2 regions of the Janthinobacterium sp. NKUCC06_STL genome follow, and region 2 is predicted to be linked to the other one. Evidence: riboswitches for the same ligand, from Rfam matches in the RefSeq annotation. Region 2 holds a riboswitch; the other holds the start of a gene.
The links. Region 2 has a riboswitch for thiamine pyrophosphate ahead of KO539_RS01855 (TonB-dependent siderophore receptor). Riboswitches for the same ligand answer to the same signal wherever they lie in the genome.
Positions count from the first base shown of each region.

Region 1: another riboswitch for thiamine pyrophosphate. It lies ahead of thiC (phosphomethylpyrimidine synthase ThiC); the one in region 2 lies ahead of KO539_RS01855 (TonB-dependent siderophore receptor).

Region 1 is NZ_JAHKQY010000008.1:154,054-162,368, forward strand. It holds gene KO539_RS22535 (thiazole synthase) at 1-40, opposite strand, end outside; gene thiS (sulfur carrier protein ThiS) at 56-259, opposite strand; gene thiC (phosphomethylpyrimidine synthase ThiC) at 280-2,193, opposite strand; TPP riboswitch at 2,273-2,388, opposite strand; gene KO539_RS22550 (hypothetical protein) at 2,472-2,726, opposite strand; gene KO539_RS22555 (response regulator) at 2,765-3,571, opposite strand; gene KO539_RS22560 (ATP-binding protein) at 3,600-5,504, opposite strand; gene KO539_RS22565 (Crp/Fnr family transcriptional regulator) at 5,550-6,290, opposite strand; gene KO539_RS22570 (bifunctional diguanylate cyclase/phosphodiesterase) at 6,529-8,315, shown strand, end outside.
Region 2 is NZ_JAHKQY010000001.1:387,001-395,315, forward strand. It holds gene KO539_RS01825 (hypothetical protein) at 1-6, opposite strand, end outside; gene ompR (two-component system response regulator OmpR) at 270-971, shown strand; gene KO539_RS01835 (sensor histidine kinase) at 985-2,343, shown strand; gene KO539_RS01840 (Imm26 family immunity protein) at 2,388-2,867, opposite strand; gene KO539_RS01845 (hypothetical protein) at 2,961-3,266, opposite strand; gene KO539_RS01850 (iron-containing alcohol dehydrogenase) at 3,409-4,566, shown strand; TPP riboswitch at 4,634-4,731, shown strand; gene KO539_RS01855 (TonB-dependent siderophore receptor) at 4,817-6,982, shown strand; gene KO539_RS01860 (AAA family ATPase) at 6,979-7,527, opposite strand; gene pnuC (nicotinamide riboside transporter PnuC) at 7,527-8,138, opposite strand; gene KO539_RS01870 (DUF2867 domain-containing protein) at 8,213-8,315, opposite strand, start outside.

The DNA of each region.
Region 1 (8,315 bases), on a different contig from region 2:
TTCCTGCGATGGTCAGCAGGTCGTTGTTATTACTGTTCATTGCTTTTTCCTTAGTTCAGCCGCCGCCGATGGCGCGGACTATTTCCACTTGGTCCTGGGTTTGCAAGACCTGCCCCGGCCACGCCTTGCGCGGCACGACATTGCGGTTGACGGCCAGCGCCAGCGCCTGGTTTTCCAGCGACAGCGCGGCGATCAATTGATCGAGGGTTTGTCCCGGCGGCACCTGGTGCGGTGCGCCGTTGAGCGTGATGGATATCAATGCAGGCATCACGCTCTCCTTCAGACCTTGCGGTACAGCTCGGCGCCGTTCTTGATGAATTCGATGGCCTTGATTTCCATCCCCTGCTTGAGCGCCTTGTCTTCCGCGATGCCCATGCCGGCCGCGTATTCGCGCACTTCCTGCGTGATCTTCATGGAGCAGAAATGCGGGCCGCACATGGAGCAGAAATGCGCCACCTTGGCCGAATCCTTGGGCAGGGTTTCATCGTGGAATTCGCGCGCCTTGTCCGGGTCCAGGCCGATGTTGAACTGGTCATCCCAGCGAAATTCAAAGCGTGCTTTCGACAGGGCGTTGTCGCGGATTTGCGCGCCCGGATGGCCCTTGGCCAGGTCGGCCGCGTGCGCCGCAATCTTGTAGGTGATGATGCCGTCTTTCACATCGGCCTTGTTGGGCAGGCCCAGGTGTTCCTTCGGCGTCACGTAGCACAGCATGGCCGTGCCGTACCAGCCGATCATGGCCGCGCCGATGCCCGAGGTGATGTGGTCGTAGCCGGGCGCGATATCGGTCGTCAACGGTCCCAGGGTGTAGAACGGTGCTTCGCCGCACTGTTCCAGCTGCAAGTCCATGTTTTCCTTGATCAACTGCATCGGCACGTGGCCCGGGCCTTCGATCATCACTTGCACGTCGTGCTTCCACGCAACTTGCGTCAGCTCACCCAGGGTTTTCAGTTCGCCCAGCTGCGCCTCGTCGTTGGCGTCATAGATGGAGCCGGGACGCAAGCCGTCGCCCAGCGAGAACGACACGTCATACGCCTTCATGATTTCGCAAATCTCTTCGAAATGCGTGTACAGGAACGATTCCTGGTGGTGCGCCAGGCACCATTTCGCCATGATGGAGCCGCCGCGCGACACGATGCCCGTCAGGCGCTTGGCCGTCATCGGCACATAGCGCAGCAGCACGCCCGCGTGGATGGTGAAGTAGTCGACGCCCTGCTCGGCCTGCTCGATGAGGGTGTCGCGGAAGATTTCCCAAGTTAAATCTTCGGCCTTGCCATTGACCTTTTCCAGCGCCTGGTAAATCGGCACGGTGCCGATGGGCACGGGGCTGTTGCGCACGATCCATTCGCGCGTTTCGTGGATGTGCTTGCCGGTGGACAGGTCCATCACGTTGTCGCCGCCCCAGCGGATGGCCCAGGTCATCTTTTCCACTTCCTCGCCGATCGACGAGGTGACGGCGGAATTGCCGATATTCGCGTTGATTTTCACCAGGAAATTGCGGCCGATAATCATCGGCTCGACTTCCGGGTGATTGATGTTGGCAGGGATGATGGCGCGGCCGCGGGCGATTTCCTCGCGCACGAATTCCGGCGTGATTTCCGCCGGGATGCTGGCGCCGAACGACTGGCCCGGATGCTGGCGGCCCATCAGGTCGGCCAGGCGCTCGCCCATGGGGCCGGAAGCTTTCAGCTCGCGCAAATATTCCTGGCGGCGCATGTTTTCGCGGATGGCGACGAATTCCATTTCCGGCGTGATGATGCCGCGCCTCGCGTAATGCATTTGCGTCACGTTCTTGCCGGCAATGGCGCGGCGCGGCTTGCGGTGCAAATTAAAACGCAGCTCGGCCAGTTTCGGATCCGCCAGGCGGGCGATGCCGTAGTCGGAGGTCGGGCCGGGCAATTCTTCCGTGTCGGCACGTTCGACGATCCACGGCAGGCGCGGCGTATCGAGGCCCGAGCGGATGTCGATCTGCACGTCCGGGTCCGTGTACGGGCCGGACGTGTCATACACGTAGATCGGCGGATTCTTTTCGCCGCCGAACGACGCTTCCGTGTCGGACTGGCTGATCTCGCGCATGGGCACGCGGATGTCGGGACGGCTGCCTTCAACATAGATCTTGCGCGAATTGGGCAGCGGCGCGATGGCGGCTTCGTCGACCGTGGCGGTGGCGGAGAGGAATTTCGGGTTGGCGTTCATTTTGGCTCCTTGGCTAGACTATTTTTAAGCCTGGAGCCAGCTAAGGAGGTTCGGAATTACGCACGCGGAAAGGCGGGGTGCGTTCATCCTAAAGCTTCCCTTCGCTGGCATTATCCAGATCAGGTTCGGAGGGTATTTCTCACCCGCGCTTGCACCGTGTTTCCACAGCGAAAGGCAGGACCCCTAGCGTTTGCCGCCTTGCGGCAGCGAGCCAATTATACGCGGTTCACGCCGCGCGGCCAGATGATTTCTTGCAGGTGTCGTCTTTGTACATCGCGCTACTTCTTCTTGCCCCAGCGCCAGCTGGTCGGTTCACCCTTCAGCTGGCAGATGAAAATGAGCGCGGCAACGATGGCCACTTCATAGACGATATAGCCCACCAGCATGGTTTGCGGCGGGAACAGGAAGGCGCCGCAGGCGAACAGCGCCAGCGCGCTCAAAAAGACCAGCCAGCCCTGCCACGTGATGGGCAATCCCCAGCCCCAGCCATAGGTCTTGGCGGGGAACCAGTAGGAGGAAGATTTGTCAGTCATGATTTTTCCTGGTCAGTATCGATAGCACCCAGTATAAATCAGGCAATGCGATGGCGCTCCGTGACATCGAGGCCGATGCCGCGGTAGCCAATGAAGCGGCTACCCGTGTCGAACATCGGTTCGCCGCTGACCTGCAGATACTGCGTGCTGCCGTCGAGGTTGGCGCGGCTGTAAATGAAATCGAGAAACGGTTCGCGTGCGGCGATTTTTGCATCGAGCAAGGCCCGCTCGGCCGCGTTCCAGCGCTGCGGCTCTTCTTCGCTGCCAATGCCCAGCATTTCAGCCACGGGGCCGGAAAAACGCGTCAGGTTGCCCTGCGCATCCTGTTCCCAGTACCAGTCGGACGACAGCTCCGTGAAGCGCTGGAAGCGCGCTTCGCTTTCGCGCAGCTCCGCCGTGCGCTCTTCCACCATCTGTTCCAGCGACTTGTTGTATTCGGCCAGCTTCTGGTACAGCAGGCGCACTTCCAGCATGTTGTGGATGCGCGTTTTGACTTCCACCAGGTCGAACGGTTTGCTGACGAAATCCTTGGCGCCCGCTTGCAGCGCGCGCAACTTGTGGCCCGGCTGGGCCGTGATCACCAGCACGGGCAGATAGCTGCCCGCCTCGATGTCGCGCAAGCCTTCCATGACTTCAAAACCATCCATTTCCGGCATTTGCAAGTCGAGCAGGATCAGGTCGTAGCGGTGCTGCTGGTGCAGCGCGTGCACGGCTTGCGGGTCCATGGTGGAGGTGATGCGCGTATAACCGGCATTGCGCAGCACCTGTTCCAGCAGCATGACGTTCGCCTCCTGGTCATCGACGATGAGAATGCTGGCGTTCAGAATCTCGGTGGCTTGAAGCATGGCGGTATTCCTAAAAATAAATGCTGAATTAGCGTACTGCGTGAATGTCGTCGGCCAGGCCATGCGCGGCCGCATGGTGCAGGGCCACGTCGAGCGCATCCATGAATTCGACGACCTTGATCGGCTTGGTCAGGTAGCGGAAGAAGCCCGCTTCCAGGCCCTTCTCGATGTCGCGCGGCACGGCGTTGGCCGACAGGGCCATCACGGGAATATGGCTCGTGAGCGGGTCGTCGTGCAGGATGTGCAGGGCGCCAAAGCCGCTGATGCCGGGCAGGTTGATGTCCATCAGGATCACGTCCGGCTGATACGTGCGCGCCAGGTCGATGCCCAGGTGCGCATCGATGGCCGTGAGCAATTTCAAATCGCTGCGGCGGGCGATCAATTGCTCCACCAGCGCCAGATTGGCGGGATTGTCTTCCACGTACAGCAAGGTACGCTGGCTTTCCTGCGGCTCCTGCACCTGCGGCAGCGCATCGCCGTCGCCCAGCACCAGGGCCGGCGCGCTGCTGGCGGCCAGCTCGAACCAGAACGTGGTGCCCACGCCGACCGTGCTGTCGACGCCGATGGTGCCGCCCATCAATTCGACCAACTGCTTGGTGACGACGAGGCCGATGCCCGTGCCCTCTTCCGTGCTGTTTTCCTGTCCCAGGCGATTGAAGGGCTGGAACAGCTGGGCCACCTGGCCCGCATCGAGGCCGGCGCCACTGTCGCGCACGCTGACGCGCACCTTGCCAGCACGCTGGCTGCAGTCGACGGTGACGGCGCCGCCGCTCTGGTTGTACTTGATGGCGTTCGACAACAGGTTGACCATCACCTGTTTCACGCGCGTGCGGTCCGCATGCACATAAAAGGCCTGGCCGCAGCGGGGGAATTGCATGCGGATGCCGCGCTTTTCCGCCTGCGGCGCGATCATCGCCTGGCAATCCTGCAACACGTCAAGCAAGGACATCGCTTCCTGCGACAAGGTGACCTTGCCCGATTCGATCATGGCCAGGTCGAGAATTTCATTGATCAAACGCAAGAGATACCAGCCGCCCTTGAGGATCTGTTCGATCGAGCGCTGCTGCGGCACGGTGGGTGGCGGCACATCGGACGCCATCAGCTGCGCAAAGCCCAGCACGGCATTGAGCGGCGTGCGCAATTCGTGGCTCATGCTCGACAAGAATTCGGACTTGGCACGGTTGGCCTTTTCCGCCACCAGGCGCGCCTTCTTCAGCTCCGCATTGTTGGTCTCGACCAGCGAGCGCGTGTACGCCTGCTGTTCGCGCAGACGCTGGTCCAGCAAGGCTTGCTCCGCCTCGACCTGCTTGCGTGCCGTATTGTCCGTGCCGATCAGCAGATAACCGATGACCTTGTTCTGCACGTCGCGCAAGGCCGTCACGGAGACGATGGCGGGGAAACGGCTGCCATCCTTGCGGATATACGTCAATTCGTAGATGTCTTCGATGCCACGCGTGGCCTTGAACACGAGCGCTTCCACGCCGGGCGTGATGACCCTGTCGAGTTCGGCACTGAGGGCGGCCGCGCGCGCGACAATTTCTTGCGCGTCGGAAATGCCAGCCGGCGTCAGCTTGTCGACCACGTCGCTCGCTTCATAGCCGAGCATGCGTTCGGCGCCCACGTTGAAAATCTGGATCACGCCCTGCGCATCGGTGGCGATGCACGAGAAATTGGCGCTATTGAAAATCGCATCCTGCAAGGCGCCCGCCTTGAGCAGCTGGCGCGGCAGGCTGGCCGCCAGGGTGCGCCGGTACAGCGCCACGAGCAGCATCAGCAGCAAAAAGACCAGCGCATCGATGACGCAGGCCGTTTCGAACGGCGCGCGCCAGGCCAGCAGGCCGATGGCCAGCAGCACGATGGCGCTGAACGAAAACGCCAGCGCCATGGGCCAGCGCGACGATGCGCGCGGGGGAGTGTTTTCAACAGATTGCATGGGGTAGCCTGGGCTGTGACAACGATAAGAGAAAGGATGCGGTGTTCAAAGCGCCTGGCGCTGGCGCACGTCCGACAGCAGGCGCGTGAATTCCTTTTTGACCACGCCATAGCATTCGCACACATGGCCTTCGAGGCCGGCGCGGTCCAGCACGGAGATATGGCCGCGACGGTAGCTGATGAAGCCGCGCGTCTGCAAACGCCCGGCCGCTTCCGTCACGCCTTCACGGCGCACACCCAGCATGTTGGCGATGAGTTCCTGCGTCATGGTCAGCTCGCGGTTCGGCAGGCGGTCCATGGTCAGCAGCAGCCAGCGGCACAATTGTTGCTCCACCGTATGGTGGCGGTTGCACACGGCCGTCTGCGACATTTGCGTGATCAGCGCTTGCGTATAACGCAGCAGCAAGCGCATGACGGGACCGGCGCGGTCGAATTCTTCCATCAGCAAATGCGCCTTCAGCCGGTAGCCGACGCCGCCCGTCTGCACGACGGCGCGGCTCGGCGTCGAGTTGCCGCCCATGAACAGCGACACGCCCACGACGCCTTCATTGCCGACGCCGGCAATTTCCGACGAGCCGCCGTTTTCCAGCAGATAGTGAATGGAAACGATGGCCGTGGTGGGGAAATACACATGCTGCAGCTTGTCACCCGAATCGTAGATCACGTCACCGAGCAGCATGGAGACTTGCTCCAGGTGGGGGGCCAGGCGCGCGAAATCGGCGTCGAGCATGGCGGCGAGCAAATGGTTTTGATTCGGGTTGTGCAGCTGGGCATGCGGACTCGACATGGGCAGTTTTCCTGGTTTCCAGTCGTCAGCTAGGGGATAGATAAAAAACGTCCGAACGAGGGGCGCCATATGCCGGAGCGTAACACAGCGCCTGCACAGTACCACCACTATATTTCTTGCTGGTATGGCGGTCTGTTCGGCAGCGAACGGACGGTCAGGTACCCCGCGCCCTACAGTCAGTCACTGCCAGGGCTGCCGGATCACGGATCGGCGCCGGCGCTGCTTACCGGACGCCATCATGCAATCATTTTTCAAACGTATCTCCATTTCCGTTTCCACCTCGGCCCTGATCACCCTGGCGGTCGGCCTTTGCCTGACGGGCCTGTGCTATGCCTCGGCGCGCCAGATCGAGTCGGAAAGCACCCGGCTGCTGCTGCAGTACCATGCCAGCGGACACACCTTGGGCGCCGCCCTGCTGCCGGCCAAAGGCATGGGCCTGGACGCCAACCATCGCGGCTCGCTGTATGTACTGCTGGGTGGATTGCTGTCGAGCCTGCTGGCGGCTGCGTATGTATATCAGTTGGTGTCGCGCAATTCCGTGATTGCCCGCATCACGGGCGAACGCACGGCGGCGCTGCAGTTTGCCAATTTGCGCCTGTCCGAAGACATCGCCGCGCGCATGCACAATGAAAAGTCGCTGCGTTTGCGCGAACGCATCATCGAAGTGTCGGCCAATGCCATCATCCTGTGCAGCGCCGACGCGCCAGGCTACCTGATCGAGTACGTCAACCCCGCCTTCGAGCGCATCACCGGTTATGCGGCCAGCGAAGTCATCGGCCAGCGCCTGGAAGACTTGCAAGGCCCCGAACAGGGACGGCAAGACATGCACGCCATTACGGCGGCCCTGCGCGAACAGCGCGAAGGCAAGGCCATCGTGCGCAACTTCCGCAAGGATGGCAGTTGCTACTGGAGCGAACTGTTCGTCGCGCCCGTGCGCGACGATGGCGATGGCCCCGTCAGCCACTTTGTCGTGGCGCAATACGACATCAGCAGCGTCATGCGTTTCGAACAGGAACTGGAATTCCAGGCCCGGCACGATATCCTGACGGGCCTGGCCAACCGGGCCCTGCTGCGCGAACGGCTGGAGCAGGCGATGGCCGTGACGCGGCGCAGCGGCCTGCCCCTGTGGGTGGTGTTCATCGACCTCGACCGCTTTAAATTCGTCAACGATACCCTGGGCCATGATGCGGGCGACCTGGTGCTGAAAAGCGTGGCCGAGCGCCTGCGCGATGCGACGCGCGAAGTCGACACGGTGGCGCGCCTGGGCGGTGATGAATTCGTGCTGCTGCTGCCCCAGCATGGCAATGGCGAACCGGGCGCGGCCATCCTGCAGCGCATCCTGGACGCAGTGGCGCAGCCGCTGCAACTGGGTGAATATGAATTTTTTCTCAGCTGCTGCATGGGCGTGGCCGTGTATCCCGACGATGGCCAGAATGCCGACACCCTGATCAAGCACGCCGACATCGCCATGTACCGCGCCAAGGAACAGGGACGGGGCCACTGGCAATTCTATGCCTCGAGCATGAATGCGGGCACCCTGGAACGGCTGGGACTGGAGAGCGAGTTGCGCCACGCCCTGGAGCGGGGGCAATTCCACCTCGAATACCAGCCCCAGCTGGACCTGGCCAGCGGCGAAGTGGTGGGCATGGAAGCGCTGCTGCGCTGGCAACATCCGCAGCTGGGACGCATTCCACCCGCCAGCTTCATCGGCCTGGCCGAGGAAATGGGTTTGATCACGCCCATCGGCGACTGGGTGCTGCGCACGGCATGCGCGCAGGCGCGCGCCTGGCAACTGGCCGGCCATGGCCCGCTGCGCCTGGCCGTCAACCTGTCGGCGCGGCAATTCAAGCAAAAGAACCTGCTGCACGCGGTGGCGCAGGCGCTGGCGGAAACGGGACTTGCCGCAGCCCACCTGGAACTGGAATTGACGGAAAGCATGGTCATGCATGACGTGGAGCAAGCCACGGCCATCATGGCCAACCTGAAGGCGCTGGGCGTGCAACTGTCCATCGATGACTTCGGCAC
Region 2 (8,315 bases):
ATTCATTGAGTTCCTCTTCCGCGATGCCGTATAAACTAAAGCTGATTTCCACTGTGGCCCCAGTGTATGATGCTTTACACGGTGCAGTAAGAGTAATTGGGTAAAGTTTGTAACACTTTGTAATGGGTCGCCACAGCCCCTTGCCGACGCCGCGCGAGGCGTTACTATAGCAACTAATATAAGATAACACGACACCCTAAATGACCACAACCTCCACTTCCGGCAGCAACACAACAACGCAATCGATTCACGGCCACCAGGCAAAAATCATGGTGGTCGATGACGATGTGCGCCTGCGCGACCTGCTGCGCCGCTACCTGACCGAACAGGGCTTCAATGTCTTCACGGCAGAGAGCGCGACGGCCATGAACAAGCTGTGGCTGCGCGAACGCTACGACCTGCTGGTGCTCGACCTGATGCTGCCGGGCGAAGACGGCCTGTCGATCTGCCGCCGCCTGCGCGGCGCGGGCGACCAGACGCCGATCATCATGCTGACGGCAAAGGGCGAGGACGTGGACCGCATCGTGGGCCTGGAAATGGGTGCCGACGATTACCTGCCGAAACCGTTCAATCCGCGCGAGCTGGTGGCCCGCATCGGCGCCGTGCTGCGCCGCAAGGGTCCCGATGAAATCCCCGGCGCGCCGTCGGAAACGCCGCAAACCTTCGAGTTCGGCGACTTCGTGCTGGACCTGGGCACGCGTACCCTGAAAAAGAATGGCGAAACGGTGCCGCTGACCACGGGCGAGTTTTCTGTGCTGAAAGTGTTTGCCCGCCATGCGCGCCAGCCGCTGTCGCGCGAAAAATTGATGGAACTGGCGCGCGGCCGCGAATACGAAGTGTTCGACCGCAGCCTGGATGTGCAAATCTCGCGCCTGCGCAAACTGATCGAACCCGACCCGTCGAGTCCGCTGTTCATCCAGACCGTGTGGGGCCTCGGCTACGTTTTCATCCCGGACGGACAGCCGCGCTGATCGCAGGCGAGGCATGATGAAGCTTGTTCCCGATATCAGCCTGGCGCGGCTGAAAAGCGGCCTGTTCTGGCGCACCTTTTTGCTGCTGGGTACTTTGACCACCGTCAGCATGATCACCTGGATCGGCATGATTTCCGTCATCCAGCGCGAGCCGCAGGCGCAGCAGATTTCCGCCCAGATCATTTCCGTCGTCACCATCACGCATGCGGCATTGACGCACTCGGCGCCCGAGCTGCGCCGCGAGCTGCTGTTCGACCTCGTCAGCAATGAAGGCATCCGCATCTTCTCGCTGGAAGAGGACGACCGCATCGAGCCGCCGCCCGACAATTACCTGATGCCCGAGATCGAGGCGCAGGTGAAGGCCAAGCTGGGCAAGGACACGCGCTTTTCCGCGCGCGTCAACGGCGTGGCCGGCTTCTGGGTCAGCTTCAAGATCGACGACGACGAGTACTGGCTGATGCTGGACCGCGAGCGCCTGCGCGGCCTGACGGGCTTCCAGTGGCTGGGCTGGGCCAGCCTGGTGTCGCTGCTGTCCCTGCTGGGCGCGGCCATCATTTCCAGCCTGATCAATCTGCCGCTGTCGCGCCTGACGGCGGCCGCGCGCGACATCGCCAAGGGCAAGCAGCCAGCGCCGCTGCCGGAAAAAGGCCCGATCGAAATCATCGAGGCGAACCGCAGCTTCAACCAGATGGTCGATGATTTAAAACAGGTGGAATCGGACCGCGCCGTGATTCTGGCCGGCATTTCGCACGATTTGCGCACGCCGCTGGCGCGCATGCAGCTGGAAGTGGAAATGGCGAATTTGTCGGACGAGGCCCGCGAAGGCATCCAGTCCGATATCGGGCAGATGGACGCCATCATCGGCCAGTTCCTCGACTATGCCAAGCCGACGGAAGCGTCGAGCTTTACGGATGTCGACCTCAGTGGTTTGCTCAGCGACATGACGCGCGAAGCGATGCGCCTGCCGGACGTGAAGATCAACGCCAGCATCGCCGACGGCGCGCATGCGATGGGCAACCCCACCGACCTGCGCCGCGTATTGAACAACCTGATCGAGAATGCGCGCCGCTATGGCAAAACGCCCGGCAGCGACGTGACGGAAATCGACATCGCCTGCCAGGTACGCACCAGCCACGGCGCGAAAAAGGTGATCATCGAAGTGCAGGACCACGGCACGGGCGTGCCGACAGAAAAGATCGAGCAGTTGATGAAGCCGTTCACCCGCCTCGACACGGCGCGTGGACAGGCGAATGGCGCCGGCCTGGGCCTGGCCATCGTCGACCGCGTGCTGCTGCGCCATGGCGCCGATTTACAAGTGCGCAACCGCGAAGGCGGCGGCCTGGCGTTTCAGATCAGTTTGCCAGCGGCGTAAGCTAACACGCCGGGGTCAGTCCCGTCGGGCCTGACCCCGGGTGATTAAACCGACGCCTGCTCCTGCACCAGCAATTTGTTCATCAGCAATTCCGTCGCCCCGTAGCCGTACAGGGAATCGCTTTCCATGCCCGGCGTGTCGAAGGGAATCGACTCCTCGCGATTCAGCTTGGCAGGGTCGGCGTCCGCATAACTGGCGCGCCAGGCGCGCTGCAGGGATTCATTGCGGCGGATAAAGGCCGGCATGGGCCAGTCGTCACGGTTCCAGCGCGGGCTGTCGCCCAGCAGGGGCCAGCGCTCGTTGAGCAGGGCCATGTCGCCCGTGCGCAGGCGGCGCACGGCCTGTTCCGGCCGCAAGCCTTCCAGCTCGTCCAGCGTGGGCAAGCTGTCGCGCTTCGGCCCGAACATATACGCCAGCATGATGCGCCCGGCAGGCGCCCTGCGCGCCACCACGCCGACGGCATAACCGCCGCCCGGCAGGGGCACGGCAAACCAGCTGCCTTCTCGGTATGGTAATGATTTCATTTCTGCAAACTCCCCCAAAATCGTGTTCGGGGCACAGTCTACGCGAAGCAAGGCGAAAGTGGCGCATGGTACGCCACGACAACAAACCAATAGTTACAATATTTTCTCATCATAGTGATACTGGGCAACAATTGGCCCCGCCTTGAACAGCGCTTCCTTCATGGCCGTGTCCAGGCGCGCGTCGCGGCGGCGCATCCATTCGAGCAGCATGGCCGCTTCCTTGCGGCTGGTGTCGCCCGCATGCGCCAGCACGCGGCGCAGTTCCGGGTCCGTGCACGCCTCGAAGCGCTGGCTGTTCAGGTCCAGCGCCTGCAGCGCGGCGATGGTGGCGCCGATGGCGCGGTGCATGTCGAGCGCGGTGGCCGGCAAGCCGGATTCTTCCAGTGGGACGTTGGTCATGCGCATTCCTTTTCGCGTAGTGGTGACATCGGCTGCATTCTCCACCGCGCGGACGAAAAGCTCAAGCGTCCACGACACGTTTCCACCCGTTCGGCCATAATCATGGCTCAGCAACAGCCTAAACCCCAGCGGCAGGAGCCCCATGTTCAATTTCGACTTTTACAATCCGACGCAAATCCTTTTCGGCCAGGGCCAGATCGCCGCCATCACGGCGCTGATCCCGCCGCAGGCCAGAGTGCTCATGACGTATGGCGGTGGCAGCATCAGGCAGAACGGCGTCTATGATGAAGTCAAGGCGGCGCTGGCCGGCCATACGGTGCTGGAATTTGCCGGCATCGAACCCAATCCCAGCTATGAAACCCTGATGCAGGCCGTGGCCATGGTAAAAAGCGAGCGCATCGATTTCCTGCTGGCCGTCGGCGGCGGCTCCGTGGTCGATGGCACCAAATTCATCGCCGCGGCCGCCCTGCATGAGGGTGAGGCGTGGGACATCCTGGCCAAGGGCGGCAAGATCGTCGAGGCCGCCCTGCCCTTCGGCACCGTCTTGACGTTGCCGGCCACGGGGTCCGAAATGAATGGTTCGGCCGTGATCACGCGCAAGGCGACGCAGGAAAAGCGCTCGTTCATGAGCCGCAAGGTATATCCGAAATTCTCCGTGCTGGACCCGTCGAAAACGTTCACCTTGCCGCTGCGCCAGGTGGGCAATGGCGTCGTCGATGCGTTCGCGCACGTCATGGAGCAATACCTGACTTACCCTGTGAACGCATCCGTGCAGGACCGCTTCGCCGAAGGCATTTTGCTGACCCTGATCGAGGAAGGCCCGAAAGCCCTGTCGCACCCGGACGACTACGACGTGCGCGCCAACGTGATGTGGAGCGCCACCCTGGCCTTGAACGGCCTGATCGGCGTGGGCGTGCCGCAGGACTGGTCTACGCATGCCATCGGCCACGAATTGACGGCCTTGTACGAGCTTGACCATGCGCAGACCCTGGCCATCATCCTGCCCAGCATGCTGCGCGTGCGCAAGCAGGCCAAGCGCGCCAAGCTGCTGCAGTACGCGGCCCGCGTGTGGGGACTCGACGGCGGCGACGAGGATGGCCGCATCGAGGCCGCCATCGCGCGCACGGAATTCTTCTTCCGCCACATGGGCGTCAAAACGCGCCTGGCCGACTATGGCCTGAACCACGCCAGCGTGGATGCCGTCGTCTCCGCCCTGGAAGCGCACGGCATGACGGCGCTGGGCGAGCAGCGTGAAATCACCCCCGCCGTCAGCCGCAAGGTGCTGGAACTGAGTTTATAGATTCCAGCCACACTGTTGTAAAACGGTCAGCCGGGTGGGACAGCTGGCCGTGGTTCATGCTAAGCTGTCGTTTCGCTAGGGGTCCTGGAGCAGTCATCCGGGTGAGAGATACCCTTCGTACCTGATCTGGATAATGCCAGCGAAGGAAAGCGCAAAGTACCTCCCTCCTTTGATAGCTCCTGCGTTGGCGCCAGCCGAACAAGCAGCCTGCCGTGCTCTTTACCGAGTCGGCTTGAACCACGAGCAATCTATGTCCACACCGAATTTATCCGTTTCTGTTTTGACCCTGGCGATCCTGCACGCGTTTGCCGCACCCGCCCTGGCCGCGAATGACACCGCCGAAGCCGTCGACCCGCAGGCGCAAAGCATGGCCGAAGTCGTCGTCACGGCCAGCAAGGCGCCGGCCGCCAGACGCGCCTCCGTGGGCGGTTTTTCCGACGCGCCGCTGCTGCAGACGCCGGCGTCCGTCACCGTCATCGGGCAGAAGGAAATACAGGATCTGCAGATCCGCAACCTCAGCGACGCCGTCAAGCTCGACGCCAGCATCAATGAATCGTACAACGCCGTCGGCTACGCGGAACAGTTCACCATCCGGGGCTTCAAGCTCGATACGAACTCCAGCTACCGCAAGGATGGCGTGGCGATCCCCGGCGACACGCAAATTCCGCTGGAAAACAAGGAACGCATCGAAGTACTGAAAGGCCTGGCCGGCTTGCAGGCGGGCGTGGCAGCGCCGGGCGGCGTGATCGATTTCATCGTCAAGCGCCCGACCGCCGCGCCATTGCGCACCGTCACGGTGGAAACGCGCGAGCGGGGCACCCTGTACGGCGCCGTCGACCTGGGCGGCCGCCTGGAAGACACGCGCTTCGGCTACCGGGTCAACGTGGCGGCCGAGCGCCTGCGCTCCTACATCAAGGGCGCGGACGGCAACCGCAAATTCATTTCCGGCGCCTTCGACTGGCAGATTTCCCCGCAAGCGCTGCTGCAGCTCGATGCCGACTACCAGGACAAGGCGCAAGTGACGGCGCCCGGCTTCCAGCTGCTGAGCAATGGCAGCCTGCCGGCCAACGTCAGCGCCGACGCCATGCTCAACAAGCAACCGTGGACGCACCCGGTGGAAACCGTCACCAGCAACCTGGGCCTGCGCTTCCAGTACGCCTTCAATGAGGACTGGCACGCCACCCTGTCCGCCAACCAGCACACGTTCAAGCGCGACGACTACACGGCCTACCCGTATGGATGCAGTCCGGAAGGCTGGATGCCTGTGTTCTGCAGCAATGGCGATTTCTCCGTGTGGGACTTCCGCAGCCTGGGCGAAACGAAAAAGCCGCTGAGCGCGCAAGCCATGATCCAGGGCAAGTTTGCCACGGGCAGCTTGCGCCATGAAGTCACGGCGGGCGTGTCGTATTTCAACCGCAAGGACCGGGCCGGCAAGTATGTGTATGACGAAGTGGGCATCAGCAATATCTACCGCCCCGTCATCGTCGCCCCATCCGACGGCGTCACGGGTCCCGTGCGCCTGGTGCGCAACGACAAGGAAAAATCCGTCTTCGTGCAGGACATCGTCAGCCTGGCACCGAACTGGAAGCTGCATGGCGGCGTGCGCCACATCGATGTCGATGGCTATCAGTACGTGCTCAAGGCCGACAAGGAAATCCGCGCCAGGCACGACTTCCTGCTGCCGAACGTGGCGCTGGTGTACAACCCGCAAGACAATATCGCTGTCTACGCGTCGTACTCGCAGGGCATGGAACACGGCGGCACGGCCGACCGCTATGCGGAAAACGCCAACGTGGAACTGACGCCTAGCCGCTCGAAGCAGATCGAACTGGGCGTGAAGGCGGACCTGACGCCCGACTTCATGGTCGCCGCCACCCTGTTCCAGATCCGCAAGGGCCTGGAATTCAACCAGTACCTCGACAGCAGCATGAGCACCTACAACTTCGTGCGCGCAGGCCAGGCCCAGCACCGTGGCCTGGAACTGTCGGCGCAGGGCAAGGCTTTCGCCAACCTGAACCTGGGCGCCTCCGTGACGGCCCTGAACAGCCAGCAATCGGATACGGGCAGTGCTGACTACGATGGCAAGCGCGTGCCCAACGTGCCCGCCTTCAAGGCCGCCGTGCGGGCCGACTATGCCGTGCCGCAAGTGGCGGGCCTGAGCGTGAATGGCAGCTGGGAATATGCGGGCAAGAAGGCGTTCGAGAACAACAATACCACCTTCGTGCCCTCGTACAGCGTGTTCAACCTGGGCGCCGCCTGGGCCACGCGCATCGCTGACACGCGCGCCGTGCTGCGCGCCAGCGTCAACAACGTGACCGACAAGTTCTACTGGCGCGACGTGACGCCGGAAGCCGGCGGCTACCTGTTCCCGGGCGCCAGCCGCACGTTCAAGGTGTCGGCGCAGTTTGACTTTTAATTGAGGGAAATGGCGGGCGCTGCAGTGAGCGCCTGCCGCAGCAAAGGCGCGGCCTGGGCCAGGCGCGCCTCCAGGCTGTCGTGCAGCACGTGGTAGACGATGCCACGCGCATCGAGTTCCTCCAGCAGCAGGCGATAGATCAGCTGGCGCACGGCTTCCGATTCGCGCTGCAAGCCGTCGGCCACCCACGGGCTGTCGGGCGCCGTCACCAGCGTCACATCGTACCGCGTGGCATCGGCCAGCGCCGCCAGCGGCGCATCGGCGCCATGGAAATAATGGCGGCTGTAGACCACCGTCATCAACGGCGTCGTATCGCAAAACAGGAAGTGACGGGCTTGCGCGGCGGCTACCGCTTCGCGCTCAACTTGCGTGCGCGCGATGCCATACTGGTCGGCCGCGACGGGCACCCTGCCCTGCGTTTCGACGAATTCGCGCAAATACTCGGGCACCCAGACGCTGCCGTAGCGTTCGGCCAGGGCGGCCGCCAGGGTCGACTTGCCCGACGATTCCGCGCCCAGGATGGCCACGCGCACGCAGTGGCCCATCACTTGAGGACCATCGCGCTCGGCGCGGCCGGTGCCGACTTTCTCCACGCCAGCAAGCCGATGATGGCCATCACGACAAAGAAGGCATACAGCACGGCCGTCAGGGTCAGGCCCTTGTGCAGGTACAGCCACACGTACAGCACGTCGACGATGATCCAGGCGATCCAGTTTTCCAGCTTCTTGCGCGACAGCAGGAATTGCCCCACCAGGCTGCCTGCCGTGAGGAAACCGTCCGCGTGGGGCACGTCCGTGTCCGTCGTCGTCAGCAGCCAGGCGATGAGCAGGAAGCCGACCAGCCAGCCCATGCCGCAGGCCAGCCAGCCGCGGCCATCGAGGCGCGTGACGGGCAAGGTCTTGCCGCCGCTGGCCGGATGCAGCCACTGGTACCAGCCCCAGAACGAGACGCTGATGAACAGCAGTTGCAAGGCCATGTCGCCATACAGGCGCGACTCGAAAAACACAAAACCGTAGGCGGCCGAGGAAATGATGGCGAACAGCCACGCCCAGTGATTCTGGCGGATGTTCAGCGCAACGGTTGTCAATGCCAGGACAAAGGAAATCAGTTCAAGCGGCGTGGTGGCAAAACCCAGCAGGAGAAGCGTATCGTTCATGGGAATCGTGATGAGGCTGGTGGTGCAGTATGCAATACCAGCCCTGAATAAGCAAGATTGCCTGCTCAGTGCGCTTAGGCGAAGCCGCCCTTCACGGCGCGCGCCAGCGAGCGCTGCACGATCAGCTTGTGGAAAGGCCGGATCACCAGGATGTAGGCGCGCCCCACCGCATTATGG